DNA from 2 places in the Chryseobacterium tongliaonense genome. Region 2 is predicted to be linked to the other one. Evidence: riboswitches for the same ligand, from Rfam matches in the RefSeq annotation. Region 2 holds a riboswitch; the other holds the start of a gene.
What was found. A riboswitch is a leader RNA that binds a small molecule or an ion and turns the genes downstream of it on or off. The one in region 2 is predicted to bind thiamine pyrophosphate.
Positions count from the first base shown of each region.

Region 1 (16,734 bases), on a different contig from region 2:
TCGGGAAAAATGTAGCTGAACTTATTGATGACAGGTCAACTTTGCAAATGGGGATAGGAACTATTCCGGATGCTGTTTTAAAATGTCTTAATAATCATAAAGATTTAGGAATTCACACGGAAATGCTGAGTGACGGAGTGATTGATCTTATCCAGAATGATGTAATTAATAATAAATACAAAGGCTACAACGAAAATAAAACGATTACAAGTTTCTGCTTCGGAACCAGAAAGCTCTACGACTATGTAGATGACAACACTGTTTTTGCCTTTAAAGATGTAAGCGATGTAAACTTCCCGATCAACATCATGCGGAACAAAAAAATGGTCGCCATTAATTCTGCCATTGAGATTGATCTTACCGGACAGGTTTGTGCAGATTCTATCGGAACTTTACAATACAGCGGAATCGGAGGCCAGATGGATTTCATGAGAGGAGCCGCTTTAAGCGAAGGCGGAAAACCAATCATCGCCATAACATCAAGAACGAAAAAAGGAATTTCAAGGATTGTTCCTTTTCTTAAACAGGGCGCAGGTGTCGTAACCACCAGAGGTCATATTCATTATGTAGTAACTGAATACGGAACAGCCTACCTATATGGGAAAAATCTCCGACAAAGAGCTCAGGAACTCATCAGCATTGCCCATCCGGATGACAGGGAAATGTTGGAAAGAGCTGCTTTTGAAAGATTTAAACATTGAAAATTTCAGGTTAAAAATATCAGGTTGGGAATGAATTCTAACCTAAAAAAACGTATCTTTAAAAACATAAAGGGAACAAAAACAGCATGAGGTTTTGGCAATATTTTTGATAAAACCTTTTAAAATTTGGAAATTGAAGACTATATATAATTCAATACGGGAGGAAATAGTAAAGCATCCTAAAGTGAAAAACTCTGTTTTAGGAAATGTTACGGAATGGAAAAGAAGCCATTATATTATTCTTTCCGAAATCATAAAAGACGAGCTATCTGAAGCTGAAGAATTGAAGGGCGGAAAAAGATTTGAAATAGGAAGCACTATTTCACATGTTACCCTGCAACGTTTTTTTGAAAATGACTATCAGGACAAGACCCACAGCGATCTGCGCTTTCTTAAAACACTGGATAAAATATGCATTTTCCTGGGTTTTAAAGACTTAAATGCTTACATTCTATCTATAAAGGAAAAGAAGCAGGAAAACGAAGAACCGGATGTTGAAGAATTTCTTACCCAAATGGTATACAACTACTGTTCTACCGTCTTTGAATTTTACAAAAAATTTCCCGATCATAAAACAGAACTTTTTAAAGAGCTTGTTTTTGATGATTCTCCTTTTTTAGAAAGAGCAACACAATTCAGTAAAGAGCTTTGTGACAGGGAGTTTCAGCTGGTGACCAAAAATAACCGCTCCAATTTTGAAGTATTTGATGTTCATATGGTAACAGACGAACCGGATAAAAAAATACTGGAAACCCAGGAATTCTGGAACCTTCTGTTCAAAGTGGGAGAAACCGGAGAAGAGCACTTCGTCAACCAACTCAATACCCAGATCTATTTTATCCGGAAAATCAATAATGTATGGAAAATCTGGGACAATTATAATCCGGATGCCGGAAGACTGAATCATAAAAAATGAAAACCATAGAAATCTATGGCTTTCAAATGTTCGAAATATTTTTTTTTCATTTGTATTTTGTACTTACAAATGTATATAACCAAATTTCAACATAAGAAACTTAAACATACTTAAATAAACTTTTCTTTAAAATTATGTTAAGTCTGATTAAGGATTCTCCGTTAATTCTTTCTCCATTTCTAAGATTTTCGTAATTTGCATACCATAAAATAAAAGTAAAAAAGAAAATATGTCAACACTTACATTTGCCGAAAAAATTGCTCAAGCAGAGAATTTTTTACCAATTAATGGTACTGATTACATTGAGTTTTATGTAGGAAATGCTAAACAGGCTGCTCATTTTTATAAAACCGCTTTCGGTTTTCAGTCTGTAGCATATGCTGGTCCTGAAACAGGAGTAAGAGACCGTGCTTCTTATGTTCTTCAACAGGGAAAAATAAGACTGATCCTAACTACAGGTCTTAAGTCTGATTCACCAATCAGCGAACACGTAAAAAAACACGGTGATGGAGTAAAAGTTTTGGCACTTTGGGTAGATGACGCTTATAAAGCTTTTGAAGAAACTACTAAAAGAGGTGGAAAACCGTATCTTGAACCGGTAACTTTAACTGACGAATACGGTGAAGTAAAAATGTCCGGAATCTATACTTACGGAGAAACCGTACACATGTTTATTGAAAGAACAAATTATTCAGGACCTTTCATGCCTGGCTACGAAAAATGGGAAAGCGATTATAAGCCTGAAGATGCAGGTTTATTGTATGTTGACCACTGCGTAGGAAACGTAGGCTGGGACAGAATGATTCCTACTGTGGAATGGTATGAAAAAGTAATGGGATTTGTAAACATCCTTTCTTTTGATGATAAACAGATCAACACAGAATATTCTGCTTTGATGTCTAAAGTAATGTCAAACGGAAACGGATATGCAAAATTCCCGATTAACGAGCCTGCCGAAGGAAAGAAAAAATCTCAGGTAGAAGAATACCTTGATTTCTATGAAGGAGAAGGTGTACAGCATATTGCCGTAGCCACAAAAGATATCATCCATACGGTAACTGAGCTTAAAAAACGTGGAGTAGAATTCCTTTCAGCTCCGCCGGAAGCATATTATGACATGGTACCTGAAAGAGTGGGCCATATTGATGAAGATCTTAAAAAGTTACAGGACCTGGGAATCCTGATCGATCATGATGAAGAAGGGTATTTATTACAGATCTTTACAAAACCTGTAGAAGACCGCCCTACCCTTTTCTTTGAAATCATTGAAAGACACGGTGCACAAAGCTTTGGTGCCGGTAACTTCAAAGCCTTATTCGAAGCTTTGGAAAGAGAGCAGGAAAAAAGAGGTAATCTTTAATTTAAAAATATTAATATTGAGTTTTGTCAGGATACAAAATCCTGGCAAAACTTTTTTATAAACACATTTATAAACACATTCATATGAGAAAAATTTTCGTCGGACTTTTATTTTTTGGCGCATTGGGTTTAAAAGCACAATACGGAACAATGAATGAAATCCTAACCAGACTAGAAGAAAGAAAAGGCATCAACCAGAATCTGGAAAATGTAAATATCGATAACAAAAAGTTTGTTTTCATCAAAGATTTTGATGACCATACGGAAAGAGACTTTATCATTATCAAAGGGAAAAATGCTACCTATGTAGAAGTCTTTGATGATAAAGCCACCGGGGAAAGCAGCTCAAATGTTTTCACGGGTGACATTGTCAGAAAAAAGAATATTGTTTCTTTAAGAGCCGATATGCTTGAAAACAAAAAAGTTCCGCTTCCGGTTACCAAAACTTTACTGTTAACCAAACAGAAAGATGTTCTGTATCTTATTGATGTCAATACCAAGGACAGATGGATAGATGAAGAATCTTATTCAAAAAAATAATAAATATCCTGAAATAACACTGGTCATTACAGAATGATCATAATCCGAGATATTTGATCTTAAAATTTTAACAGATTTATTTTTAAATCTCAATTAAATTCCAACCTTATGAAATCATTTGTAGAATATTCCTCAAATTCAGACTTTTCCATACATAATATTCCTTTCGGGGTAGCCGTTTTTAACAAAGAATATATCGGATGCTGTACCAGAATCGGAGATCAGGTAGTTGATCTTGCCACGTTATATGACCTTGCATATTTTGAAGATATCGAAGGGCTTGATGATAATATTTTCGAAGCTTATACCTTAAACGAATTTATTGAATTAGGAAAGCCTGTAACCAATGCAGTCCGTGCAAAAATTCAGGAATTATTACAGGAAGGTTCCATTTTGTCGAAAGATGAGAAAACCATTGAAGCTGCTTTCTACGACCTTGATAAAGTAAAAATGATGATGCCGGTTCACATTCCCAATTACACCGATTTTTATAGCAGCATCGAGCACGCTACCAATGTCGGGAAAATGTTCCGTGATCCTGCCAATGCACTGCTTCCGAACTGGAAACATCTTCCTGTAGGTTATCACGGCAGAGCTTCATCAATCGTAGTTTCCGGAACGGATATTAATCGCCCTAAAGGTCAGACCAAACCGGCTGATGTAGAAAAACCAATCTTCGGACCTTCCAAACAACTGGATTTTGAATTGGAAATGGCTTTCATTATCAATAAAAATACGGAAATGGGCGAAAGCATTTCTACAAAAGAAGCCGAAGACGCCATTTTCGGAATGGTTGTTTTCAATGACTGGTCGGCAAGAGATATCCAGGCATGGGAATACGTTCCGCTTGGGCCATTTTTAGCGAAAAACTTCGGTTCATCAATCTCTCCGTGGGTAGTTACTTTAGAAGCATTGGAACCTTTCAGAACAGCTTCTCCTGTGCAAGACCCTGAAGTTTTAGATTATCTGAAATTTGATGGAGATAAAAATTATGACATCAATTTAGAGGTGTATTTACAACCTGAAAATGGTGAACAAAACCTAATCTCCGAAAGCAATTATAAATTCATGTACTGGAATATGGCACAGCAATTGGCCCACCATACCGTAAACGGATGCAATGTAGAAGTTGGTGATCTGTATGCAAGCGGTACCATTTCAGGAAGTGATCCGAAATCTTTTGGTTCTATGCTTGAGCTGACCTGGAGAGGTCAAAACCCTATTTCATTAAGCAACGGCCAGGAAAGAAAATTCATTGAAGACAATGATACCGTTACCATGAAAGCCTGGGCTGAAAAAGATGGTGTGAGAGTAGGTTTCGGTGAAGTTTCCGGGAAAATTATTCCAACACTTTAATAATATATTTTTACTATTAAATCCTGTTAAACCATATTAACCTTATAGGTTTTTGAAACCTATAAGGTTTGATAAATTCAGTAAAATCCCTTCTATGACTTTTGTGGTTAAATAAAATATGAAAACAGTACTCCCATCCGAAATATCTCCGGTACAGTTACAAACTATTATGCAGACTGCCGTTTCGCCGCGTCCTATTGCCCTGGCTTCAACGGTGGATAAGAATGGTACCATTAACTTATCACCATTTAGTTTTTTCAATATGTTCAGTACGGTGCCTCCGATTTTGATTTTCTCACCATCGAGAAGAGTTCGTGATAATACAACTAAACATACCCTGGAAAACGTTCTGGAAGTTCCGGAAGTTGTGATCGGGACCGTTAATTTCCCGATCGTACAGCAAATCTCTCTGGCATCTACAGAATATGAAGGCGGAGTGAATGAATTTATAAAATCGGGATTGACGATGAAAGACGCAGATCTTATTCAGCCAAAACTGATTGAAGAATGTCCCGTAAATTTTGAATGCAAAGTTTTAGAGGTAAAGCATTTAGGCGATCAGGGCGGTGCGGGAAATCTGGTCATCTGTGAGGTTCAGAAAATTCATATCAGAGAAGAATATTTGAATGAACAGGGAGTTCCGGACCAGAAAAAACTGGATATGGTGGCCCGTTTAGGCGGAAACTGGTATTCAAGAAATAATGAGAACAGTCTTTTTGAAGTTCCGAAACCATTGGTAACCAAAGGAATCGGTTTTGACCTTCTTCCGGATGAAATCAAATACAGCAAAATATTCTCCGGAAACGATCTGGGAATGCTTGCCAATGTTGAAGTATTGCCGGGAGAAACCTTCCATGCAGATGAAAACATTCATCAGGTTGCCCAGAAATTATTACTGGAAAGTAAAATCGAAGAAGCCTGGAAATTATTAATCAGATAATTTTCAAAGCCTTTCAGATATAAAAAGCCTTCTTTTTAGAGAAGGCTTTTTCATTGGATAGTTTTATATTAATTCCCGTTAAGTAGTTTGCTCATCTCTGCTTACATTTTCCTGTACAGGAAATCAATACATTTTTTTACTACCTTATTTAAGTCTGCCGGTAATTCATTCTCCGTCCAGGGCTCTTTTGCCCCGAAGGTATGATTGGCATTTTCAATTAAAAACAATTCGGAATTCGGGTTTAAAATATGAAGGTGCTCAGCATTTTTCACCTCTACACTTTCATCATTCGTTCCATGGATAATTAATACATGAGCTTTTGCCATTTCGGTTGTCCTCTCCACATCAAAACGATGCTCATTCTGTTCAAAATCCTGATAAAACTGATAGTAATGAGGCATCTCCTGCTGTGTCCTCCCATTTAAAACATAATACACCCCGGCATTTCTCCAGTTTTCAAGATTATCTTTCTGAGGGAAACGATCTAAAGTATCTACACTGGCCAATGTAATCAACCCGTTGATTCTTTCATCCTCAAAAGTTTTAATAATAGAGATTCCGCCGCCTCTGCTGTGCCCGATCAGAATAATCTTCTGGTCGTCTACCTTAGAATCTTTAATAAAATATTCTATGACAGCACCAAGGTCAGAAAGTTCTTTTGAATAATTATTATTCCCGAAAGCCTGAAGGTCTCCAAAATTTTTCGGATCATCAAGGGTAGTTCCGTTATGTGAAAAATTAAATTTGACAAAGAAAAATCCGGCTTCAGCCAGTTTTTCACCCATCAGATCCCAGGCGCCCCAATCTTTATAACCTTTATAGCCATGAACAAAAATCACTAAGGGTAATTTGTTCTCAGTTTCAGGATAAAACGCATCTGCAAGGAAATCCCTGGTTTCAGGATTTGAAATAATGATATTTTGTTTTTTGGTGATCTTCATATATTTTGTTTTTGTTTGTCAAAAAGGCACTAAGCTCTTCTTCTATATTCAATAATTTTAAAAATAGTTTGCAGCTTTACGACCAGCTTAATTTTCAACTAAAAATATTAAAAATAGAAATAAACACAAAGTAAAACCTTAATTTTGCCGTATGTTGGATTTAAGAACGGTAACTGTAATGCGTTATATTCTGCCATTGAGAGAGGGAGGTTCGCTTCCGGCTCTGGCAGAAGCTGATGATGACTTTAAATATGTTTTGAAATTCCGTGGCGCAGGGCATGGAGTGAAAATGCTGATTTCAGAGCTTTTGGGCGGAAAGATCACAGAAGCTTTAGGATTAAAAATTCCTGAGCTGGTTTTTGTGAATCTGGATGTTGATTTCGGAAGAACGGAAGCTGATGAGGAAATTCAGGATTTACTTAAATTTTCTGAAGGATTAAACCTCGGATTGCATTACCTGTCCGGATCCATTACCTATGACCCGGGAGTTGTCATAGATCCGCTTCTGGCTTCAAAAATTGTATGGCTGGATGCATTTATCACCAATATCGACCGGACGTATAAAAACACCAATCTTCTGATGTGGCATAAAGAGCTTTGGGTAATTGACAACGGCGCTTCTTTTTACTTCCATCACTCATGGCAGAATTTTGATGCTGCCGCGAAAACTCCGTTTAAATATGTTAAGGACCACGTTTTGCTTCCAAAAGCTAAAATGCTGGATGAGGCCGATAAATTTGCCCATGAGGTTTTGAATGATGGTATTTTCAGGGAAATTGTCAACCTCATTCCTGAAGACTGGCTGCATTGGAATGATGCAGATGAAACGCCGGAAGAAATCCGTGAGATCTATTTTCAATTTTTGAAAACCCGGTTGGAAAATTCACAAATCTTTGTAAACGAAGCGAAAAATGCAAGAGGATAAAATATACGAATACGCCGTAATACGCCTGGTACCGAAGGTTGAAAGAGAAGAATTTTTCAACATAGGATTGATTATGTTTTCAAAGAAAGAGAAATTCATTCGCGTAGAATATTATCTGTGTCCGGATAAATTCAGGCTGATGCACAGTAAACTCGATTATGAGGATATTATCCAAAACCTGGAAAGTTTTCAGAAAATTGCAACCGGTGATAAAGAAGGCGGACCAATTGCTTTGCTTGAAATTCCCGAACGTTTCCGGTGGTTAACGGCGGTGAGAAGCTCTGTTGTGCAAACTTCGAGACCTCATCCGGGAAAAACAAAGGATCTGGAAAAGACTTTTGGTAAACTTTTTGAGGAGTTAGTAAAATAACCACTTCTCAAAAAAATTCTATATGAAATCGTTACAAAATAAAATAATCCACAGGTTTTCAATAAACCTGTTTTTTGTTATCTTTTTGGGAATATTCAATTCAGCATTTTCCCAGAACCAGATTGAGCAGAATGTCCCCAAAAGTACGATCCTTCCCGAAAGGACAATAGTTTCAGAAAACATTTCCTATAAAACCGATGATAAAGGAAGCCCTGTTCTTCTGGATATTTATCAGCCGAAAATTGCTCCCAAAGAAAAACTCCCGGTTTTAATTTATGTTCACGGCGGTGGATGGGTTGGCGGTGATAAAATAATCCGTGCCGACAGCTATATTGAAAATATGGTTTTAAAACTGGTCGAAAAGCAATACGCAGTCATCAGCATAGATTATACTTTAGTAAGTAAGGATGTACATTTCCCGGCTCCGCTGCAGGACACAAAAGATGCCATAAGATGGGTAAGGAAGAATTCAGGAAAATATAATTTCGACACCAATAATATCGGGCTTTTCGGAACTTCGGCAGGAGCACACCTTTCTTTACTTTCCGCCTATACACAGGATAACGACTTTATCGGAGATCCTGAACTTTCAGCCTATTCCGCCAGGGTGAATTATGTGGTTAATAACTTCGGGCCTTCTGACCTGAATCAGCTTTTACACACCCGTGCCGGAAAGGTCCCTGTTTTCTTTATCGGTTTGCTATCTAAGAAAATTGTTGATTTAAGGCAAAACCTGGTTTTAGGAATTTCAGGATATGATATTAAAAAAGACAAAAGAAAAGTAGTTGATCTTTTTGAAACCCTGTCACCGGTAACCTATGTAAATCATGGAGTCCCAACCTTAATTGTGCAGGGAAATAAAGACACAGTCGTTCCTTTGAAACAATCTAAAAAATTACACAGAAAACTTAAGCGGGAAAATATAGAAAATTCTCTGACGGTTGTGGAAGACGGTATCCACGGATTCAGAACAACCGATAAAGCCTATCTGGACCAGCTTGTTGATGAGATGGTAAATTTTATTGTTTTGCAAAGGAAATGAGTTTGAGTTAGAAGTTATGAGTTATGAATTATGAGTTGAGAGTTTATGTGGCGTATATATATTTTCATTTCATTTATCATCATAAATGATTAATTTTAAATAATATACTGTTAATACAAAATTCCAAATTCAATAAATTTGCTAGATTAATATACATATCTGTATTTTTTATACACAAAATAATTAACTTGGCCAATGTTTAAATTATTCAAAATAAATTAAACCAAAATTTTAATTATCTATTCATAAAAACACGTACAGATATGGATTTCTTAAATAACATCAATGCGTTAACTTTAGTTTTTACTTCAATACTGATCTTCGCAATTGCCTACCGTTTTTACGGAATTTTTATGGCCAATAAGGTGTTGCGGCTCAATGATAACAATACCACTCCCGCGTTGGAATTTGCAGACGGAAAAGATTATGTAGCAACAAATAAAAATGTTCTTTTCGGGCATCACTTTGCGGCCATTGCTGCCGCAGGACCATTGGTAGGACCTGTACTGGCTGCCCAGTTCGGATATCTTCCCGGCGCTTTATGGATATTGATAGGATGCGTGTTGGGAGGTGGTGTACATGATATGGTGGTTTTATTTGCATCGGTACGGCATAAAGGACAGAGTTTAGCGACCATTGCTTCCAAAGAAATCGGGAAAACAACAGGAACCGTAGCCGGTTTTGCTATTTTATTTATATTAATTCTTACACTGGCGGGGCTTTCTCTGGCCTGTATCAATGCAATGCATGAAGCATCGTGGTCTCTGTTTACAGTGGTTATTACAATGCCCATCGCAATCATCATGGGACTGATCATGCGATACCGTAAAAACAGTGTGACTTTTGCAAGCATCCTGGGTGGTATTCTTCTGATCGCAGGAATCATCGGCGGTCACAATCTCATGCAGAATGAAACGATGAATAATCTGTTTTCATGGGATATTACAACAATTTCCATTGCCATTCCATTATATGGTTTTCTGGCTTCTGTACTTCCGGTATGGCTTCTTCTGGTACCGAGAGATTACCTTTCTACTTATTTAAAAATCGGAACTATTGTTATGCTGGCTATTGGTGTGATCGCTATACATCCAATGATACAGATGCCTGCTATTACCCAGTTTGTAAATGGTGGCGGACCTATCATCGGCGGACCTGTACTTCCTTTTATTTTTATTGTAATTGCATGCGGGGCTATCTCAGGCTTTCACGCTGTTATTGCAACCGGTACTACTCCCAAAATGCTTAATAAAGAAAGAGAAATCCTTTTTGTAGGCTATGGAGCAATGCTTGTGGAAGGTTTCGTGGCACTCATGGCTTTGATTGCTGCCTGTACACTGATGCCCGGTGATTATTTCGCCATCAACACACCCAAAGAATCTTATGATGCTTTCCTGGCTGCCCATCCGTCTTTACATGGAGTAGATATCAATTACTTTTCTGAAAAAATCGGTATTGACCTGCATGGAAGAACCGGTGGTGCTGTTTCCTTAGCCGTAGGAATGGCCCATATTTTTAATAAAATCCCATATATGGATCAGCTGATGGCTTACTGGTATAATTTTGCCATTATGTTTGAAGCCGTGTTTATCCTTACAGCTATCGATGCCGGAACACGGGTAGGACGCTTCTTTTTGCAGGAAATGCTGGGTGCCGTAATCCCGAAGTTTAATGATAAAAACTGGGTGCCGGGAATTATTATCAGCAGCCTTCTTTTTACGTTCGCCTGGGGATATCTTGTATTTACCGGCAATGTAAGCAGTATCTGGCCGTTGTTCGGGATCAGTAATCAGTTATTGGCAGCTTGCGGGCTCATTGTTTGTACCACCATGCTGATCCGGCTCAACAGGGGAAAATATGCATTATGCTCTGCCATTCCCGGAGTTTTTATGGCTGTGATTACATTCTGGGCAGGATACATTCAGGTCACAACGATCTATATTCCCAAAGAACAGTATTTACTGGCAACACTGGCCGTTGTCGCCATGGTTCTCATGCTTATCGTATTCATAGGAGCTTTCACGAAATGGTACCAGCTTTTAAAAATCAATAAATCCGAAATCGATTTTTATGGTGAGCCGGTGAAGGAGATGGTGGAAAGGTAAATGAGTTGTAAGTTATGAGTTATAAGTTAAGAGTTATGAGTTATGAGTTGAGAGAGTAAGTTTAATTGGTGTCATTGCGAACTGAAGTGAGGTAATCTGCAGTAAATTCTACTACCGGTTGCTGAATTGGGTTGGCAATGACATTATTTTTTTAATTTTTTTAAAGCAATATTACTATACTGCCCGATATATTTTTATACATTTGTTCTGCTTTAGGGGTATTCTGAAAAGAATTGAGAGAGTCCCTTTGAACCTGATACGGCTTACACCGACGTAGGGAAAAGCAAAGAAACATTCTTCAGCAATGTCTCTTTTGTTTTGTTTCAGATTTTTCCTAAAGCTATTTTTTATTTTAATCAATAACAATGGAAAAAATTCTTTGGGAACAGATACAACTCGTCAAACAACATTCTCCCCTTGTTCATAACATCACCAATTATGTTGTCATGAACAATACAGCCAACGCTCTTTTAGCAGTAGGTGCTTCACCTGTGATGGCTCACGCACAATCAGAAGTCCGGGATATGGTAAATATTGCGCATTCTGTGGTCATCAATATCGGTACCCTTGATGAATATTGGTCTGATTCAATGCTTATGGTTGCCGAAGCCGCCCATTTTGCTCATAAACCCTGGGTTTTAGATCCGGTAGGTGCCGGAGCAACTGCATTTCGTGATAAAGTTTTACATCAGCTTCTACAATATCGACCAACCGTTATCAGAGGGAATGCTTCTGAAATTATTGCATTAGCCCAAACCCAGACAACTGCAACCAAAGGTGTAGACAGCACTGCAAAAAGCAATGAAGCAACAGATGCTGCCTTAAGTCTTGTACAACAGTATAATACTATAGTCTGTATTTCGGGGGAAACAGACATCATTCTCAGTCATGATCAAAAAATACTGATCAAAAACGGACACTCTTTAATGACAAAAGTAACCGGTCTCGGTTGCTCTGCTACTGCACTTATCGGAGCATTCATGGGAGTTTCAGAAGATAAAGTCCTGGCCGTAGCTGCCGCCATGACCTTAATGGGAATTGCAGGCGAAATTGCTGTTGGGGAAAGCAAAGGTCCCGGAAGTTTACAGGTCAATCTGATTGATAAACTGTATAACATCTCTGAGGCAGAATTTACCAATCACCTGAAAATCGAAAAACAATGAGTTTTCCTTATCAGCTGTATTTAGTGATATCCGAGGCTGACTGTGCCGGCAGGAACTTTCTTGAAGTAGCCGAATTGGCCATTCTCGGAGGTGTAGATATTATTCAGCTCAGAGAAAAAAACAGTTCTTTATTAGAATTTTCAGATAAGGCCCGAAGGTTGAAAGAAATAACCGATAAATACAACATTCCATTGATTATTAATGACAATCCTGAGGTTGCAAAACAGATCAGTTCAGCAGGGATTCATGTAGGAAATAATGATACAGAACCTGTGCTTTTAAGGCAGCAACCTGTCTTTCAAAACAAAATCATCGGCTATTCCGTAGAATATCTCTCCCAGCTTGAAAATGAGCAGGCCGCTGTTTCCGATTATCTGGGAATAAGCCCTGTCTTCAAAACCGGTACAAAAACCGATACAGTAACTGAATGGGGACTTGAAGGTGTTTCTAAAATCAGGCAGCTTACTGGTAAACCATTGGTGGCCATCGGTAATATACATCCGGAAAATGCCAGGGACGTGATAAAAGCAGGAGCAGATTGTATCGCTGTTGTTTCCGCAATATGTAAGGCAAATGATCCGCAAAAGGCAGCTTATGAATTAAAAAATGAAATTTTAAAATGAAAAAATATACCTATCCATCTGTTTTAACGATTGCAGGATTTGACGGAAGCGGCGGCGCAGGTATTCAGGCCGATATCAAAACAGCTTCTGCATTGGGCTGCTTTTCAACGTCAGTATTGACTGCTCTTCCCGTTCAGAACACTCAGGGAGTAAGAAAAATTTATCCGATTCCGGTAGAGGCTGTAGGAGATCAGATTGAGGCCATTCTCGATGATATTTTCCCTGATGCGATCAAAATCGGGATGGTTCACACTCCTGAACTGGTTGAAACCATTGCTCAGACCTTAAACAAATATAAAAAGATACCCATTGTATTCGATCCTGTAATGGTGGCTACAAGCGGACACCGTCTGATTGAGGAAGAGACAATAAGTGCCATTACAGAAAAGCTCTTTCCCATTGCCGATGTCGTTACACCGAATATGGATGAAGCCGCCATTCTGGCTGATATGAAAATACAAACTCTGGACGACTTGTATTCCGCCGGAAAACGGATCAAACAGCTTGGGTGCAAAAGCATACTCCTTAAAGGTGGCCATCAGGAAACCTCAACCATTACTTCTTTGTATTTTGATGCGGATGAAAATTTCCATTCTTTTGAAACGGTAAAATTTGAGACTAATAATACCCATGGCTCCGGCTGTACCCTTTCTTCTGCAATAGCCGCTTACCTGGCTCAGGGAAAGACTTTATATGACTCCGTATCACTTGGCCAGCAATATGTTTATGAAGCCATAAAAAACGGCAAAGATGTACAGACAGGACAAGGGAACGGCCCTCTTAATCACTTTTTTAATCCTCAGAAACTTATCAAAAATGAAATGGTCTGAACAAACCTGGAAAGCTATAGAAGAACGTTACGAATCTATTCTCGTAATGCCGTTTATTAAGGAATTATCAGCAGGTACGCTTCCACAGGAGAAATTCCGTTTTTATATGACCCAGGATTCTTTGTATCTTGAGCATTTCGGACGGACGCTTTCACTCATCGCAGCAAAAATTCAGGATATAGAAGACGTGCTCGCCTACATGCGGTTTGCAGAGAATGCCATAGTGGTAGAAAATGCATTGCACGAGTTTTATTTCAAAGATTTCGGGGTTACTGATAAAGGTGTCTTGGAACCGGCCTGTCATCATTATATCCACTTTCTCAGAAGTACGGCCGCTTTAGAGCCTGTAGAAGTCGCTATTGCAGCGGTATTACCCTGTTTCTGGATTTACAAGGAAGTGGGAGACCATATTTACAAAAATCAAAATTCAGTCAATAATCCTTATCAGAAATGGATTGATACTTATGGTGGTGATGAATTTGCGATCGCTGTTGAACAGGCTATCAACATATGTGACAGAATCGCTGAAAAAAGTACTCCGGAAATAAGGCTAAAAATGACAGAGGCTTTTATCATGTCTTCCCGAATGGAATTTCATTTCTGGGAAGCAGCCTATGAACTGAGAACCTGGAAATAAAGCTTCAGGAAACTCTATTCAAAAAATACCCTTGAGAAAAACACGGTTTGAAAGCCTATGAAAATACCGGTTATCTCAAGGGATATTAATTAATCTGTATTCTTTTGAGCTTAAAAATTAAAATTAAGCCTTGTAAAAACATACCTCCCGTTTTGCCCGAATTGCGAGGTAGACCGAGAATAAATAAATTGGTCATTATTCGTGGAAGCGGTAAGGTTTTTAGTCGGATAAATATCAAACAGGTTGTTTACTCCCAACGTTAATCCTACATTTTTTGTAAACTGGTATGCTACAGAAACATCCGTAATGATTTTATCTGTGATCTGCTGATGCTCATTAAATTCAATAACACCATCGCCGTTAGCATCTATAATATCTGCTCCGGTTACTTTTCCGAAATAAGTATTTCTCAGATAGAAAGTTGCTTTTTCCCAGGTAAGGTTATGAGATAAACTCGCTTTTACTCTTGGTACCGCTTCTTCAAGATATACTCTTGATTTCTCAGAAAAATAAGTGCTTTCCAGATTGGCAGACTGCAGTAAACCTGATGAATGAATTCCGCCTACCTTGTTTGTCTGATTAAGATTAACTGCAAAATTATTATCCAGTTTTATTCCTGAAAATCTTGCATTGTGGCTGATCACAACGTCTACCCCTTTGGTTTCCGTATCAATAGCATTGGCAAAAAACTGGCCTGCATTTACATTGGCCTGATCAAATGCAGCTTTGGCAGCATCCGGAACCGCAGCTTTGGTAAACTGGTCGGTAAGAATAATTCTGTTATCAATTTTTGTGAAATATCCGTCAGCCGTAAACGTCAGATTCACAGAAGGAATTCTATAAGTGAACCCTACACTTGCCGATTTTGAAGTTTCCTGTTTTAAGTTCGGAATTCCCAGAAGCCCTGCAATCTTTGAATCATTACTGAAAGTTCCCACCTCCAGAAGCTGATTGTTGGTAAATAAGGTAGACGTTACATTATAATAAATCTGGTGAATGGAAGGTGCTCTGAAACCTGTAGAACCGGCAAATCTGAAATTAAGATTCCGATCCACTTTAATTCTTGAAGCCAGCTTATAATTGAAAGTCGAACCAAAATCCGAATAATTTTCATATCTCGCTGCCGCATCTACCAATAACCAGTCGGTAAAGTTGAATTCAAAGTCGGCATATCCTGCAACAGACTGCCTGTTTTTATTGACTGCATTTTCAGGCCTGAAACCGCTGAAAACCTGTGATCCGCCGGGAAGTGTATTTCCAAAGAAATCGGTAGGCCTTTGGGTACTGCCATTCCATACATTTCCATTCACATCATAGGTTGCATAGGAAGCTTCCTCTCCTGCTGTTATTTTAAAATTTTCATAACGGTGCTCTGCTCCGAATGCAATGTTAATTCCCTTCCATACATCATATTTTTTTGAAAAATCGAGGTTGATGGTGTTTTGGGAAAATCTTAATCCGCCGGCATTAAATTCATTCGGAGAAGCAAATCTCAGGGAAGTGTTTCCCGTATTCTGAATATTGTAATCAAAAGAATTCTGTCCGTATGAATTGCTAAAATCAATATTCCAGCCGTCCCAGTTTCCTTTAATTCCTGCTGAAAGTGATAAATCCTGAATATCCGTTCCTATTTGCGGTAAATATCCGTCTGCAAACAATCCGGTAAAAGTTCTGCCTTGATTGGGTCTTCTGTAAAAACCGCCGGAAGTACCATGTCTGAAACTGTAGCCTCCGAACGTATAAACTTTCCAGTTATCATTAATGGGAACTTCTATATTGGCAAAAAGCTGATGATTATTCAGTTTAGACTGTCCCACCTGCATATTGAAATCTTTTCTGTCCAGTCCTCTGTAGGCCAGTTCCTGATCAGTTACATTCGCTCCTAATAAACCCTGCAAAGCTCCGATTGTATTCGCTCCCTGAATCTGATTCTGAAAATCCTGTGAAAAATAGTTTACATTCTGAGCATACTGATGAATATAATTTACAATCTGTTGTGAATTGGGAGTATTGTTGATATTACTGAATAGTGATGAAAGGTTCACTCCGTCATTTAAGGCTCTTTTCTCAATAGCGTTGTAAGCATTATAAATATTTCCGCTTTCTGTTCCTGCCCTGTAAGTTGGATTTCTGAACTGTGAAGTCCAGGTTATGTTATAGAATCCACCATTTTTTCCGATTTTATTCCCGTAATTAAGGTCAACCTGAAAGTTTTGTCCGTCAAAATCCCCGGTATGATCATTCGCTGTTGGGGTAAGATTTCCGCCGTAGGTGAACTGTCCCGTT
Region 1 covers NZ_JBGFFD010000011.1:51,357-68,090, reverse strand. The annotation lists gene AB8P06_RS18595 (acetyl-CoA hydrolase/transferase family protein) at 1-701, shown strand, start outside; gene AB8P06_RS18590 (hypothetical protein) at 835-1,617, shown strand; gene hppD (4-hydroxyphenylpyruvate dioxygenase) at 1,847-2,977, shown strand; gene AB8P06_RS18580 (hypothetical protein) at 3,061-3,516, shown strand; gene fahA (fumarylacetoacetase) at 3,625-4,872, shown strand; gene AB8P06_RS18570 (flavin reductase family protein) at 4,991-5,812, shown strand; gene AB8P06_RS18565 (alpha/beta hydrolase family protein) at 5,914-6,753, opposite strand; gene AB8P06_RS18560 (HipA family kinase) at 6,905-7,678, shown strand; gene AB8P06_RS18555 (DUF3037 domain-containing protein) at 7,665-8,048, shown strand; partial or broken gene AB8P06_RS18550 (alpha/beta hydrolase fold domain-containing protein) at 8,065-9,090, shown strand; gene AB8P06_RS18545 (carbon starvation CstA family protein) at 9,354-11,195, shown strand; TPP riboswitch at 11,400-11,492, shown strand; gene thiM (hydroxyethylthiazole kinase) at 11,561-12,358, shown strand; gene thiE (thiamine phosphate synthase) at 12,355-12,981, shown strand; gene thiD (bifunctional hydroxymethylpyrimidine kinase/phosphomethylpyrimidine kinase) at 12,978-13,811, shown strand; gene tenA (thiaminase II) at 13,798-14,448, shown strand; gene AB8P06_RS18520 (TonB-dependent receptor plug domain-containing protein) at 14,559-16,734, opposite strand, start outside.
Region 1: another riboswitch for thiamine pyrophosphate. It lies ahead of thiM (hydroxyethylthiazole kinase); the one in region 2 lies ahead of thiS (sulfur carrier protein ThiS).

Region 2 (16,734 bases):
ATTTTGAAAGCGGGTGATTGGAGTTTTTTAATAAAGTCTTGATATTCAGTAAATCAAATTCCTCGATCTCAGATCCTTCGTATTTGATGTTCGATTTCCTCCTGTGAGTGATGGTTCCTGTTTTATCAAAAACGATTGTATTAAGTTTTGCAATTTTCTCGATTGTCAGCGTATCTTTTACATAAAATTTATTCCGGCCCAAGATTCTCATAATGTGTCCGAAAGTAAACGGAGCAGACAAGGCAAGTGCACACGGACAGGCAATAATCAGAATTGCGGAAATCACCTGGAACATTTTTTCAAGATCGATAAATGACCAATAGATCCCTGAAATCAGAGCAATGCCTAAAATGATGAATGTGAAATATTTACTGATATTATTGGTCAGGGTGTCCAATCCGGTTTCATGTTTCTTGAATGCTTCCTTATTCCAAAGCTGGGTTAAATAACTCTGGTCAACATTTTTAATCACTTCAAGCTCCAGGGAAGAGCCGATCTGCTTTCCACCGGCAAAAATTTTATCTCCCGGCTGTTTGCTGATACTTACACTTTCTCCGGTAATAAAGCTGTTGTCAATATTCCCTTCTCCGTTGATCAGAATGGCATCAACGGGGATGATTTCCTGATTTCTTACTAAAATTCTGTCTCCGACTTTGATCTCTGAAAGTAAAATATTTTCCTGCTTACCTTCAAAATCTACCTTCGTAACGGCGATCGGGTAAAATGATTTGTAATCTCTGTCATAGGAAAGTGCATTGTATGTCCTTTTCTGGAAAATCTTACCTAAAAGCATGAAAAATAATAGCCCGCATAAGGTGTCAAAATAACCCGGACCGTAATCTGTCACAACTTCATACACACTTCTTCCGAAAAGCACTAAAATTCCCAGTACAATCGGAACATCAATATTGACGATCTTATTTTTCAGTCCGTACCATGCAGATTTGTAATAATCAGAAGCTGAGTAGAATACAACAGGGCAGGCCAATAAAAACATAAGCGTTCTGAAAAGCCCCTTGTAATGGTCCATCCAATAATCCTCTCCACCCACATATTCAGGGAAGGCAAGGAACATTCCGTTACCAAAAGCAAACGCGGCAATTGCAAATTTTACAAGCAGCGATTTGTCAAGATGATCTACATTTTTATCTGCAGTTTCAAGGCTGATAACAGGCTTATATCCGAGATTAGTTAAAAAATTAGCTAATTCGCTTAATTTTAAATCGTTATGATTGAATGAAACTTGTAAGGTCTTTCTGGTGAAGTTGACCTGAGAATATTTGATGTGCTCGTTTAAAGTATGAAGGCTTTCCAATAGCCATATGCAGGAAGAGCAATGTATTACAGGGATTTTGAAAGTAACCAGACTGGTGTTTCCTTCAGAGAAATCAGTTACTTTTTCGAAAATTTCAGGAGTGTCCAGATAATCAAACTGAGAGGAGTTTTCATCACTGGGACGAATCCCGGCTCTTTTATTTAATTCGTAAAAATTACTTAAATTATTGGTATTCAGAATTTCGTAGACCGATTTACAACCGTTGCAACAGAAAATTTTTTCATCGAAAAGAATTCTTTCCTTTTCTATCCCTTGACCACAATGAAAACAGTTCTCGCTCACCTCCATAAATTATTGACGTACAAAATTATAACAATTTTTTTTGTTTATCGAGTTAAAATGTTCTATTTTTGTGATAAATGTCATAAAAAATGCCGCAGGAACAACAGATCGCGATAGAGGAAAGATTTGCCAGAGTTTTTAATGATAAATCATTTAAAGAAAGACTTTCTAGCACAGATTTTGAAAAATACATTAACGCCAAAAAGAAACTGAGTTTTCAGAAACATGATACTATTTTCGAGGATGGAGAAACCCCGAAAGGAGTGTATGTCCTGGAAAAAGGTGCGGCTAAACTTTCAAAATCCGGAGCTTTCGGGAAAGATCAGATCTTAAGATTTATCAAAGAAGGAGATATCATCGGATACCGTTCTCTGCTTTGCGGGGAAAATTTTCAGGCTAAAGCAGAAGCGATGACAGACATTGACTGTGTTTTTCTTCCTGCAGATGTATTTATGTACCTTCTGGAAGTAGATTCCCAATTGTCATTTGTAATGCTCCAGAAAATCTCATACGAGTTGGGAGAGTCTTCAAATACCATCACATTCCTGGCCCAGAAAACCGTAAGAGAAAGATTAGCGGAAATACTGTTGCTTTTAGAACAGAAATTAGGCGTTGATCCTGAAGGGTTTATTAAGATCTCTTTGACGAGAGAAGAAATTGCCAATATTATCGGGACAGCTACTGAAAGTGCCATTCGTTTAATTTCCGAATTTAAACAGGATAATCTCATCGAAGTAGACGGAAGAAACATTAAAATTCTGAATCACGATAAACTCATGAAACTAGGACACGTAGTTTTATAAAATCATACAAAAACTTAAGTCGGCGCAAGCCGACTTTTTAACTTTTAAAAAATAGATACATTATGTCTGTTCATTCTGAAATTAAAAAAGTTACGACTGAAACCTTGCGTAAAATGAAATTCGACAAGGAAAAGATAACAATGCTTACGGCATACGACTTCACAACAGCTAAAATGGTGGATGCCGGCGGAATTGATGCCGTATTGATCGGAGATTCTGCGGCCAATGTAATGGCAGGTTTTGAAACAACTCTTCCGATCACTTTAGACCAGATGATCTATCACGCCCAGAGTGTGGTAAGAGGGACCGACAGAGCTTTGGTTGTAGCAGACTTACCTTTCGGAACTTATCAGAGTAATCCGGAGAAAGCTTTGGAATCTGCCGTAAGAATGATGAAAGAAGGTGGTGCGCATGCAGTGAAAATCGAAGGTGGAAAAGAGATCTCCAAATCAATAAAGAAAATCATCAATGCCGGAATTCCGGTGATGGGGCATTTAGGGTTGACCCCACAGTCGATCTATAAATTCGGAACCTATAAAGTAAGAGCAAAAGAAGAAGCGGAAGCCGAAAAACTGATCAGCGATGCACAGCTTCTCGAAGAATTAGGATGTTTTTCTGTCGTTCTTGAAAAAATCCCGGCTGAATTAGCTAAAAAAGTAACAGAAAGCATTTCAATCCCAACCATCGGAATCGGAGCCGGAGCTCATTGTGACGGGCAGGTTTTGGTATACCACGATATGGTGGGAATGAATCAGGGTTTCAGCCCGAAATTCTTAAGAAGATATCTTGATCTTTATACGGAAATCACTGGTGCCGTTGCCCAATATGTAAAAGATGTGAAAAACGTAGATTTTCCAAACGAAAAAGAAAGTTACTAATTGATGAAAAACCAACAGACTATACAAGGAGTTATTTCCGTTGTTGCATTGATCTGCCTTGCAGCCGGATGGTTTAATTTCTTCTCTCCGGAGGTCAGCAATATACTTTCCAGAAGAGTATTTTATATCCTGATAGGAATAAGCTTTGCTATTCAGGCTCCTTTTCTTTCAAACAGAAATTTTGTTTACCCGATGTATGCTGCTGCCGCACTTTGTATTATCGGAGCATTTTTACCATTGGAATCAAGATTGGCAGGAATGAAAACATTAGGACTTCTCGGTGGAATTATTTTATCATTATCCAACAGACCCAACAGATAAATGGAGGAACAGATTGTTTATGAAGACAACCATCTTCTGGTGATCAATAAAAAAGTCGGTCAGCTTGTACAGGGAGATAAGACCGGAGATGAATCATTACTGGAGTCAATAAAAAATTTTATAAAAAAAAGAGATGCCAAACCGGGAAATGTTTTTCTCGGTTTGGTGCATCGTATAGACCGACCGACCTCAGGATTGGTGATCTATGCTAAAACTTCCAAAGCGCTTTCCCGACTTACCCAGATGGTGAAAAACCGGGAAATAAAAAAAACGTATTGGGCAGTTGTAGCCAAAGAAATGATTCCTCAAAGTCAAAGGCTGATTCATTATTTAAAGAAAAACGAAAAAAATAACAAAGCGATCGTTTTTCCAAAAGCAACGGATGGTGCCAAAGAAGCCATTTTAACCTATCATGTTATTAAAAGTCTGGATAATTACCTGCTTCTTGAAATTGATCTTGAAACCGGAAGACATCATCAGATTCGGGCACAGCTATCTAAAACCGGAGTTCCGATAAAAGGAGACCTGAAATACGGCGCGGCGCGTTCTAATCCCGATGGCGGAATCAATCTTCATGCTAGAAAACTGGAATTTATTCATCCGGTAACAAAAGAAAACATTCAAATCACAGCTCCTGTCCCGCAAAACGACGCAATCTGGAGAGCCTGTGAAGAATAATTTTGATAATTAATAGCATAAATGATGATCAGGTTTCATTTGTGTTTCATCAGTAAGTGAAACGACTCTGCTTATCTTTAACTTAGATTCTTCTGCTTTATTCTTGTCTAACCTTGCGATAAATTAATTTATATAAAATACAGACTGCTCAAACCCGAAGCAGTCTTTTTTTATTTCAAAATTTTGTCCATTCTAAAAAAATAGCCTAATTTCGTCCCATACTTTAGGGGTGTCTGTAGCAAACAGACTGAGACTTTACCCTTTGAACCTGATCTGGATCATACCAGCGTAGGGAAAAGTGAGATGACTTTTGTTGTACATTCCATTGTACGATCATAGCCATTCCTAAAGTTGATGTAATACAACATAGGAATGGAACTTATAATCAATCACACACGAAAAACTTTTGATGTACTTCCCGAAAATCTGGAAGCATTGATGGCTTTGGAAGCTCCGGGCCGCAAAAAGGGGATTGCTGTTGCACTCAACAACCGCATTATCCCCATATCGTCATGGCCGGATACTCTGCTTCAGGATCAGGATTCAGTTTTAATTATCACTGCCACACAAGGCGGTTAACTCATACCCATTAATACCAAAATTACTTATGGCGCATTCAATTACACGTTCGCCTTTTCCGAACTCTAAGAAAATTTATGTTGAAGGAATATTATATCCTATCAGTGTAGCAATGCGGGAAATACATTTAAGCGCAACAAAGCTTACCAACGGAACGCTTGAGCATAATTCTCCCGTAACCATTTATGATACATCAGGACCTTACACCGATGAAAATGCAGAAATTGACATTTTAAAAGGCCTCCCGAGAATAAGAGAACAATGGATTCTGGACAGGAAAGATGTACATGTTTTAGATCAGATTTCCTCAGAATACGGAAGGACACGTCTGGCAGACTCCCGTCTTGATGAGCTTCGTTTTTCCTATAATCATAAACCGAAAGTAGCAAAAGAAGATCAGGAAGTGACTCAGCTTTTTTATGCAAGACAGGGAATCATTACACCGGAAATGGAATATGTTGCCATCAGGGAAAACCAGCGGATTGAGCAGCTTGAATCGGTTTCAAAAGAAATGTCTTCCCAGCACACCGGAAACAGCTTTGGAGCAAACACCCCTAAAAATAAGATTACTCCCGAATTTGTAAGAGACGAAATCGCAGCCGGAAGAGCAATCATTCCCAATAATATCAATCATCCTGAGAGTGAGCCGATGATCATCGGGCGGAATTTTCTGGTGAAAATAAATGCAAATATCGGAAACAGCGCAGTTTCATCAAGCATCGAGGAAGAAGTGGAAAAAGCAGTCTGGGCATGCCGTTGGGGAGCAGATACGATTATGGATTTATCTACCGGAAAAAATATACATGAAACAAGAGAATGGATCATCAGAAACAGCCCGGTGCCGATTGGAACCGTCCCGATTTACCAGGCTCTGGAAAAAGTAAAAGGAGTTCCTGAAGACCTGACTTGGGAAATTTTTAAAGATACCTTAATAGAACAGGCTGAGCAGGGAGTTTCTTACTTTACAATTCATGCCGGAGTTTTGCTGAGATATATTCACCTGACAGCTAACCGCGTAACGGGAATTGTTTCCAGAGGCGGATCTATTATGGCAAAATGGTGCCTTTATCATCACAAAGAAAATTTTCTGTATACCCATTTCGAGGAGATTTGTGAAATTATGAAGAAATATGATGTCGCTTTTTCTCTGGGTGATGGTCTTCGCCCCGGTTCTATTGCAGATGCCAACGATGCGGCACAGTTTGCAGAGCTGGAAACTTTGGGCGAGCTGACAAAAATCGCATGGAAACATAATGTACAGGTGATGATAGAAGGTCCCGGGCATGTGCCGATGCATATGATCAAGGAAAATATGGACAAGCAGCTGAAAGAATGTCATGAAGCACCGTTTTATACATTAGGACCACTGACTACAGATATCGCTCCGGGTTATGATCATATCACTTCCGGGATAGGAGCGGCGATGATTGGCTGGTTCGGATGTGCCATGCTTTGTTATGTAACCCCGAAAGAACACTTAGGACTTCCGAATAAAAAAGATGTAAAAGACGGGGTAATTACCTACAAGCTGGCGGCTCATGCTGCAGACCTGGCAAAAGGGCATCCAGGAGCGCAATACAGAGACAATGCTTTAAGTAAAGCCAGGTTTGAATTCAGATGGGAAGATCAGTTTAACCTTTCTTTAGATCCGGATACCGCAAGAGCTTATCATGATGAAACACTGCCTGCAGAAGGGGCTAAAATCGCTCATTTCTGCTCAATGTGCGGACCTAAATTCTGCTCGATGAAAATCACCCAGGAAATAAGGGAATCAGCAGAAAAAGGAATGCTTGATAAATCAATGGAGTTTATCGAAAGCGGAAAAGAAATTTATCTGTGATCATCGTGATAACGCCGGAAGAATGTCTCCCTGATGAAACAAAGCATATCAATGAGATGTTTCCGGAAGGGCTGGATATACTTCATGTGAGAAAACCTCTGATAAGCAAGCAGGAGATGGAAGTTTTTTTGAATAGGATTGATGAAAATTTTCTCTCACAAGTGGTATTGCACAGTCATTTTGAACTGGCTTCAAAATATGATATTTCCAGGTTACATATCAGAGAAGCTGATCGGCAGAATAAAATATACCAGGAATATATTCAGGATTATATGCTGTCTACTTCTGTGCATGATATTCAGGCTTTTAATGCTTTGGATGATCATTGGGAATATGCATTCTTAAGTCCGTTTTATCCGAGTATCTCTAAAAAAGGGTATGGTGATGATACGACAATCCGGGAAGAATGCAGACAACGGAATAACCGGAATGTAAAATTAATTGCTTTAGGTGGAATTAATGAAACAAACTGTAGTGAATTGCTTCCTGAAAATATCGATGGAATCGCTCTGTTGGGAGCGGTGTGGCAGGATAACCGTCCTGTGGAAGTTTTCAGGAAATGCAGGAATATAATGACCATTCAAAATTGATCATGGAAAAAATACAATATATCTCTCAGGGAAATACAAGAGAAGAGCAGGAATTGAATATCCGTAAAGCACTTGATGCCGGCGTACAATGGGTTCAGGTACGCTGGAAAAATGCTTCTGAAAGTGCACTCGAAGAACTTTGTGTTAAAGCACAGCTACTGTGTTCAGAATATCAGGCAGTTTGCATCATTAATGATCATGTACAGCTGGCTAAAAAAATTGATGCTGACGGTGTGCATTTGGGACTTGATGATACTTCGGTACTTGAAGCGAGACAAATTCTCGGAAAGAATAAAATAATCGGTGGAACAGCGAATACAATAACAGATGTACTTCAGAGAATAGAAGAGCAATGTGATTACATCGGATTGGGACCATTAAGATTCACAGATACAAAAGAAAAACTGAGTCCTGTTTTAGGATTTGAAGGGTATCAGCAGATTCTTCGGGATCTGGAAAAATCGTCGATCAGTATTCCAAAAATCTATGCAATAGGAGGAGTTGTTTTAAACGATATAGAATTATTACAGCAAACCGGAATTTACGGAGTGGCTGTTTCCGGGCAGATTACCCGCCAGCCAACCATTGTAAAAGAATTTATAAAACTCATGAAATGAATCAGAAACTAACAATAGCAGACAGAATTTTTGAATCCAGGCTTTTTCTGGGAACCGGGAAGTTTGGAAATTTAGCGGAAATGACCCAATCAATCATAGCTTCAGAAACAGACATGGTAACGATGGCATTAAAAAGAATAGATACCGGCTCGTCTGAAGATGACCTGTTAAATGCTTTGAAACCAACAAAAACCCATCTTTTGCCCAATACTTCAGGTGCCCGTACTGCGAAAGAAGCAGTATTGGCTGCCCAGTTGGCAAGAGAAGCTTTGGAAACCAACTGGGTGAAATTGGAAATTCATCCCGATCCGAAATATTTATTGCCCGATCCGATTGAAACCCTGTATGCCACAGAAGAGCTGGCCAAACTTGGTTTTATCGTCATGCCTTACATTCATGCAGACCCGGTGCTGTGCAAACGCCTGGAAAATGCAGGGACAGCAGTCGTGATGCCTTTAGGAGCTCCAATTGGAACGAATAAAGGACTTCGAACGCTTGATTTTTTAGAAATTATTATCAGCCAGAGCAATGTTCCGGTTGTGGTAGATGCAGGAATAGGAGCGCCTTCGGATGCTGCAAAGGCAATGGAAATCGGAGCTGATGCCGTTTTGGTGAATACAGCTATTGCCGTGGCAAAAGATCCCGTGAATATGGCATTGGCATTTAAAGAAGGCGTTATTGCAGGAAGAAGAGCTTATGAATCAGGATTAGGAGTGATCAATCAGCATGCTGAAGCTTCCAGTCCGCTAACTTCTTTTTTGTTTGAATAAGATGGGTTATGATGAAGTTTGATGAGGTTTTTAAGAAATACCATTGGGAAGAAATAAAACTGAAACTTGAAAATGTCACCCTGTCTGATGTAGAATACAGCCTGCAGAAAAAGCAGAAAACAGTAGATGACTTTTTAAATCTGATTTCAGAAGCTGCGGCTCCAAAACTGGAGGTAATGGCGAATATGGCACAATCAATTACCCGGAAACGTTTCGGTAAAACCATCCAGCTTTACGCACCACTGTATCTCAGCAATGAATGTCAGAATATCTGTACCTACTGTGGTTTCAGTTTAGATAATAAGCTTAAAAGGAAAACCCTTTCTGATACGGAGATCATCATAGAAGCAACGGTGCTTAAATCAATGGGCGTTAATCATGTGCTACTGGTAAGCGGAGAAGCGAATAAAACCGTTGGAATCTCTTACTTTCTCAATGCTGTCCGTTTATTGAAACCTCATTTTGCCAATATCTCAATAGAAGTGCAGCCTTTATCAGAAGAAGAATATGAGTGGCTGCATCAGGAAGGAGTACATTCTGTGCTGGTTTATCAGGAAACTTATCATCAGGAAGTCTATAAACATTACCATCCGAAAGGAAAGAAATCAAACTTTGATTTTCGCCTTGAAACACCAGACAGAATCGGAAAGGCAGGAATTCATAAAATAGGTTTAGGTGTTTTGCTGGGGCTGGAAGACTGGAGAGTAGATAGTTTCTTTAATGCTTTACATATTGATTATCTGCAAAAACAATATTGGCAGAGCCGTTTCTCTGTGTCGTTTCCGAGGCTCAGGCCAGCGGAAGGAATTATTGAACCTAATTTTATCATGGAAGACAAAGACCTTTTACAGCTAATCTGTGCCTACAGAATCTGGAATGAAGATCTTGAAATATCAATTTCAACCAGAGAAAATGAAAAGTTCAGAAATCATATTGTGTCTTTAGGGGCAACAGCCATGAGTGCAGGATCAAAAACCAATCCGGGAGGATATGCAGTTGACAAGCAGTCTCTGGAACAGTTTGAAACCAGTGATGAAAGAAGCATGAATACGATAAGGCAAATGATCAAATCCGCGGGATATGATCCTGTAATGAAAGACTGGGATTCGGTGTATAACGGATTTAAATAATTGACAATGAAAAATGAAGATCTTTTTTCAAGATACAGCCGCCAGATATTTATTGACGAAATAGGTATGGAAGGGCAGAGAAAAATCAGAGATGCAAAAGTACTTGTCGTTGGCGCCGGAGGGTTGGGAAGCCCTGTGATTCAATATCTGGCAGCAGCAGGAGTGGGTACTCTGGGCATTGTAGATTTTGACACCGTAGAATTGCATAATTTAAACCGGCAGGTTGTTCACAATGAGTATAGTGTAGGAATTTCAAAGGTAAAAAGTGCTGAAAAGTTTGTGGAGTTGCTTAATCATCAGGTAAACTGTATCGGAATTGAAGAAAAAATAGAAAGTTCCAATGCAGAAAAAATTCTTTCACAATACGATATTATTGTCGATGGCTCAGATAATTTCACCAGCAGGTATCTTATCAACGATATAAGTGTAAAAATAAATAAACCTTTGGTCTATGGAAGTATCCTGGGTTTTTCAGGTCAAGTGGCTGTTTTCAACTATAAAGGAAGTAAAAATTTAAGAGATCTTTTTCCCGAACCACCATTTAATGAAGAGGTTCCCGATTGTGACAGCCTTGGAGTGCTGGGCTCATTACCCGGGATCATCGGAAGTATGATGGCGCATCAGGCTTTGAAAATAATCACAGAGCTGCCCGTTACGGTCAATCGGATCACATTGATAGATACTTTAAACTGGAGATTTCAGAATCTGGATTTTTAAATTATATTGTTTTAAAAGTTCGGCGGCGGGCAAAGCCCGCCGCCGAACTTAAGTAATATTGAAAATGAATTACTGCCCCTGCTGCATTACTCCGCCGTTATCTTCTTTCTTAGTGCTGTTTAAGATATTCGGGGCTTCTTTGGCCAATTTGTTTTTCTTTGGAATTTTATAATTGATGGATAATCCGAAATTTCTCGTGCTATATTTTAAAGCTTAGACATTCTTTATATTCTGTTAGACAAAAAATGAATTTTGTCATTTTTATTTATTTCAGTGAAGAAAACTCAGTGAAATCATATTCTGCGGAAGAGGTAAAAAGCTGCCGTAATATTGCTGCATGGCCATTTCCGGCAATCACAAGAATTCTGTCTTCACCATTGTGAGGAATGTTTTGAATATTGCGAAACATTCTCAGATTTCTGCTGTACCAATAAAGCGCAAGCATATCTGCACCGTCATATTCTCTCAGTTTGAAATCACCACTCAAATAAGCTCCGTATCCGTATTGATGGCTTTCTTTGGAATTCATATAAGTAAAAGTGTCTAAGAGAGATTTGAAATTTTTAGGCTCAGAACTCTTGTAGAAGGCAATAAACTGTTGAGATATCGGATCATCACTTCTGAAATCATAATCCTTACTGAGGTCTTTAAAAAATGCAGAATCAGTTTTCCCAAACTGTTTTTCAAGGTCATCCAGAACAGATTCAGCGTCAATGCTAAACAATTCGTTTATTTTAAGCTCATTGGCTATTCTCATAGCCAGCTGATAACGCTCATCTCTTTTGTCGCGGTGTTTACCTTCATTGTATTCCTTCAGCTTTTGATTGGCATTCCAGCTTGGCCAGGCTTCAATTGCAATCTTTGTTGGTTTAAATTTTTTGATATATTCTACAAGTTCTGTGACTTCTTTTGCTGTTTTGGGAGAAAGTACATCTATCTGATCTTCCTTATTGATTTTATGGGCATCCAGATTAGGATAATCAAAATGAAATGAGCCGACAACCAAAACTTTCGTCTTTGAATTTGTAAAATAATCTGAAGGCTTTTTTTGAGCAAATACTGAGGTAGAAAGGCATATAAGAAAAATATAAATAAAAGTTTTCATAAGTTTATTTTTTTAAAATTAGTATTAAATTATTGTGCACGGTTTTTCTCTTCGAAATTCACCGCTCTGTTATTTGATTTTATTTTCTGGTTTCCAAAATTATAAGTGATGCTGAGCGTCATTCTTCGGGCGTCCCAATAGTTGTTGAATGACTGTGTATTATCTGTAAAATACATATCAGCCTTAAGTCCGGACTGCCTGAAAATATCGCTTACCGAAAGATTGATCTGAAGAGCTTTTTCCACAAAGCTCATTTTGATTCCTACATCAAAGCTTGCCTTGTTCCTTACAGAAAGATACCCGTCCCTGGATGGCAGATTATTCCAGTAGTTGATAAATAACATGAATGTTTTAGCCTTATTTAATTGAAATGTATTGTTGAGGGAATAATAAAACGACTGCCCGTTCTTAGGAACTAAATTGAACTGTGTAATCTGAGTCTCATTATAGCTGAACGAAGTGGAGATATTGCTTTCCCAGATTTTGAAGAAAGTATCTGTATAATTCAGATTGATCCCGTAAATATTCTGATTGTAGTAATTTTCATAAGTGCTGGTAAGATCAATGCCGTTCAGAAATGAAATCTGGTCAAAATTATTTGTTGTTCTCTGGTAATATAGCTGGGCAGAAAATTTATTTTTAAAAATATAGTTGAGTTCGATATTATGATTAAAAGAAGGCTGCAGGCTCGGATTTCCCGAATAATAGGTGTTCGGATTGGAATACCACCGGAAAGGATCTAAAGCCTGGAAATAAGGGCGGTTGATTCTCCGGGAATAATTAATGCTGAACTGATTGTTATTATTGGCTTTATAAGACAGATAGGCTGTTGGGAAAAACTTACCGTAATTGTTTTCGGACTGAGATTGCGTAGTAGGTGAGAATCCGTTGGTTTGTGTATATTCATAACGAAGGCCTGCCTTGACAGACCATTTTTCGCCAAGATCTTTACTGGCACTCAGATAGGCAGCATAATTCTTTTCATCATAATCAAACTGATTACTTCTGGCAGGATCCATAATATAATCACCATCGATTAAATTGAAATATCCAATGTCCGAATTATTGGAAAACTGACTGTATTTAGCTCCGGTTTCCAGTTGGATTTTTTTGAAATTTAATGTTAAATCTGCCTGACCGGAATATATTTTATAATCCACAGATGAAAGATTTCTTACCACTTGTGTTGAATTGTTGGCAATATTTCTTGTAGTAAAATTAACTTCAGTATCCGGAAGGTTTCCATAATAATTGGCGCCCAGGCTTAGCTTATGCTCTCCTAATTTCTGGTCAAGGTATAAATTCAGCATTTGTGAAGTAAAAGTAGAACGGTGCCTTGAATCTGTATCTGTTTGTAAAATGGGGGTATTGTTGGTGAAATAGTTTTGTTTTGAGCTGATATCCATATCATAATGTCCCTTCGAAATATCATATACCAGTCCTACATTGGAATTTTTAGTGAGAGAATAATCAAAATTGGCATTCAGACCCAATCCGTCATTCATATCCCTTCTTTCATTTATGTTTACAGAGGAATTTTCACCTGTTATTTTATAATTTTCTACTGATCTTTTGTGGCCATCGTATCCCATCAGTTTTACAGAAGCTTTTATTTTTTCATTCTGATAGTTTGCTCCTGCCACTGTACTGAACGCTGCATATGTTTTTTGAGTATAATCGGTGTTGAGGTAACCATTCCATCCAAGATTCTGGTTTTTTTTAAGAACGATATTGATAATTCCACTGTTGCCCTGAGCTTCATATTTAGCAGGAGGAGTGGTAATCACTTCAATTTTCAGAATATTTTCAGAGCGCAGATTTCGAAGGTAGTTGATCAACTCTGACCCGGAAAGATTAAGCATCCGGTCATTGACCATTACAGAAACTCCATTTTTCCCCGCTATGGAAAGAAGACCTTTATTTTCATCTACCTGTAATAAAGGAGTGCCGGCAAGAACCTCAGTTCCGGAACTTCCTTGTGAAAGCATAGAATTCTGAACATTGTAAACAAGACGATCCACTTTACGCTCTACCAGATTCTTTTTACCATTCACAGTAACCGTTTCTATTTTGTAGACTTTGGCGGTGTCTTTGGTCTGTGCTGCTGAAAAGAAACAAACCAGGGATGTTATAAATAAAATGTGTTTTTTCATATTATAAATGACAGATTAAATGATAATTATATTACATTTCTCAGACAAAAATATGGGATGAGAGTTGTTGGTAAAACAGTTTTTAGATGAAATGCGGAATTCTGTGTATCAAATAAATTTCGTCGGAAAAAAACAGGTTTTTGTCGAAAACGATCGATGAATTATGCCTTTAGAGATTTATATTTGAATATGAATAAAAAGCAAATTATCTGGCTTCAAATTATTTACTGGGGGTTCGATTTTATAGGAACTGTCATTACTCCTAATTTTTTTGTCCCGGAGACCAACCGTCGTGAAATACACATTCTGAGGATTACATTTTTTATTGTAAAAATCAGCACATTTTATATTTCGTATTTCTTTATTTTTCCAAAGGTTTTTAAACTTGAGAAATTGTATTCGGCAGTTTTCGTTTTTATACTGACTCTGCTGTGTTTTGCCAGTATGAGATATGCTTTGGAAGAATTGATCCTGCCTCCTACTCTTGGCTTTCGCAATTATGATGAAAATATAGGGCTTCTCTACTATTTGTTCGATAATATATACAATAGCTCTCTGACTACTTTTATTGCCGGCATTTTATGGATACTCGAGAAATATGGTGTGGCTGAAAATGATAAAAAGCAACTTCTGATCGAAAAGAAACAGGCAGAACTTCAGGCGCTGAAAACCCAGATCAATCCTCATTTTATTTTTAATTCTTTAAATAATATCTACTCGCTTGTCTATCAGAAATCAGATAAAGCCCTCCCTGCTATTGAAGAGCTTGGACAATTGTTGAGGTACAGCACAAAAGATCTTGAAAAAGACACCATTTCTCTGGATAAGGAAATTGGATATATTGACAGCCTTATCGCTCTGGAGAAGCTTAGGATCAGAAATCCGGAACTGTTGATCATTGAGAAGAATATACAGCATCCTCATCTGAAGATTTCCCCGATGCTGCTGGTTCCTTTTGTGGAGAATGCTTTTAAGCACGGCGATTTTCGTGATAAAGGTTTTAAAATGAAAATCTCAGGTCATGATGAGGTTTTGCACTTTTACCTTTTTAACTATAAAACACAAAAAATGAAAGATATAGTATCCGGAATTGGTATTCAGAATGTGAAGAAAAGACTGGAAATATTATATCCCAAACATGACCTTGAGATCAAAGATTCAGAAACGGAATTTATTGTAGATTTAAAAATTGATTTAAGAAATGAATAAGATAAAATGCATCATTGTAGATGACGAGTCATTGGCAATCTCTCTTTTGGAACATTATGTAGAAAAAATTCCTTTTCTTGAACTGGTTTTTTCTACAGAGGATCCGATACATGCTTTGGAATATCTGCAGAAAAATGATTCAGACCTTATCTTTCTGGATATTCAGATGCCGGAGCTTACAGGAATCAATTTTATGAAAATTTTGGGTGACCGGCAAAAATATATTCTGACGACAGCCTACTCGGAATACGCATTGGAAGGATATGAACATAATATTGTAGATTATCTTCTGAAGCCGATTTCTTTTGAAAGGTTTCAGAAAAGTGCATTGAAGGCTCAGGAACGTTTTTCATTTCAGGAAAATAATGCGGAATCACATTTTTTCGTTAAATCATCCGGACAGTTGCACCGGATCAATTTTAATGATATTTTTTATATTGAAAGTATTAAAGATTACGTGAATATCAGAACTGCCACAGAAGAGTATATCGTTCTGGATACCCTCAAATCACTGGAGCAGCAGCTTAATGAAAAATCTTTCGCAAGAATCCACAAATCATATATTATTAATCTGAACCAGATTAAAAGTCTGGATATTAAAAAAGTCACTCTTTTTTCAGATAAGGAAATTCCCATAGGAGAAAGTTACAGACCCAATCTTTTAAATAAAATCAAATAGAAATCTCAAATAAAAAAAGCAACTCCAATCGAAGTTGCTTTTTTATGATTAAATAAGTCTAACAATTAATTTTCCTGTTGTTTAATTAAGTTAAGAGCAGAACCTGCTTTAAACCAATCAATTTGTTGATCGTTATAAGTATGGTTAGCCATGATGATGTCTTTAGTTCCATCAGCATGTACAAACTCTAAAGTTAATTGCTTACCTGGAGCAAACTGATCCAAATCTAGGAAGTTAACCGTGTCATCTTCTAAAATTTTATCATAGTCAGCTTCATTGGCAAAAGTTATTCCAAGCATACCTTGTTTTTTAAGGTTTGTTTCATGGATTCTTGCGAAAGATTTGACCAATACGGCTTTTACACCAAGGTGTCTTGGTTCCATGGCTGCGTGCTCTCTTGATGATCCTTCACCGTAGTTCTGGTCACCCACAACGATAGTAGGAATTCCGGAAGCTTTGTAAGCTCTTTGTACGGCAGGTACTTCGCCGTATTCACCTGTCAGTTCGTTTTTAACATGGTTGGTTTCCATGTTATAGGCATTTACTGCTCCGATTAACATGTTGTTTGAAATATTATCAAGGTGACCTCTGTATTTCAACCATGGCCCTGCCATAGAGATGTGGTCGGTAGTACATTTTCCGAAAGCTTTGATTAAAACTTTAGCTCCTTCAATGTTTTTACCGTCCCAAGCCGGGAATTCTTCCAGTAATTGAAGCCTGTCTGATGTAGGGCTTACATTGACCACTACTGAAGATCCGTCTTCAGATGGAGCCTGGTATCCGTTATCATCTACAGCGAATCCTTTTTCAGGTAACTCATAACCCTGAGGTTCGTTTAATCTTATCTGCTCTCCGGATTCATTCGTTAAAGTATCTGTAATCGGATTGAAATCCAGTCTTCCTGAGATCGCAACAGCAGCTACCATTTCCGGAGAAGCTACAAATGCGTGAGTATTCGGGTTACCGTCGGCTCTTTTCGCAAAGTTTCTGTTGAAAGAGTGAATGATAGAGTTTTTCTCTCCTTTTTCAGCACCTTCTCTATCCCAT
Region 2 covers NZ_JBGFFD010000010.1:93,260-109,993, reverse strand. The annotation lists gene AB8P06_RS18270 (heavy metal translocating P-type ATPase) at 1-1,618, opposite strand, end outside; gene AB8P06_RS18265 (Crp/Fnr family transcriptional regulator) at 1,708-2,421, shown strand; gene panB (3-methyl-2-oxobutanoate hydroxymethyltransferase) at 2,484-3,299, shown strand; gene AB8P06_RS18255 (hypothetical protein) at 3,303-3,620, shown strand; gene AB8P06_RS18250 (RluA family pseudouridine synthase) at 3,621-4,298, shown strand; TPP riboswitch at 4,514-4,610, shown strand; gene thiS (sulfur carrier protein ThiS) at 4,671-4,877, shown strand; gene thiC (phosphomethylpyrimidine synthase ThiC) at 4,906-6,717, shown strand; gene AB8P06_RS18235 (thiamine phosphate synthase) at 6,714-7,307, shown strand; gene AB8P06_RS18230 (thiamine phosphate synthase) at 7,310-7,924, shown strand; gene AB8P06_RS18225 (thiazole synthase) at 7,921-8,694, shown strand; gene thiH (2-iminoacetate synthase ThiH) at 8,703-9,824, shown strand; gene AB8P06_RS18215 (HesA/MoeB/ThiF family protein) at 9,831-10,541, shown strand; gene AB8P06_RS18210 (DUF5694 domain-containing protein) at 10,807-11,646, opposite strand; gene AB8P06_RS18205 (TonB-dependent receptor domain-containing protein) at 11,676-13,799, opposite strand; gene AB8P06_RS18200 (sensor histidine kinase) at 13,989-15,008, shown strand; gene AB8P06_RS18195 (LytR/AlgR family response regulator transcription factor) at 15,001-15,687, shown strand; gene AB8P06_RS18190 (aconitate hydratase) at 15,753-16,734, opposite strand, start outside.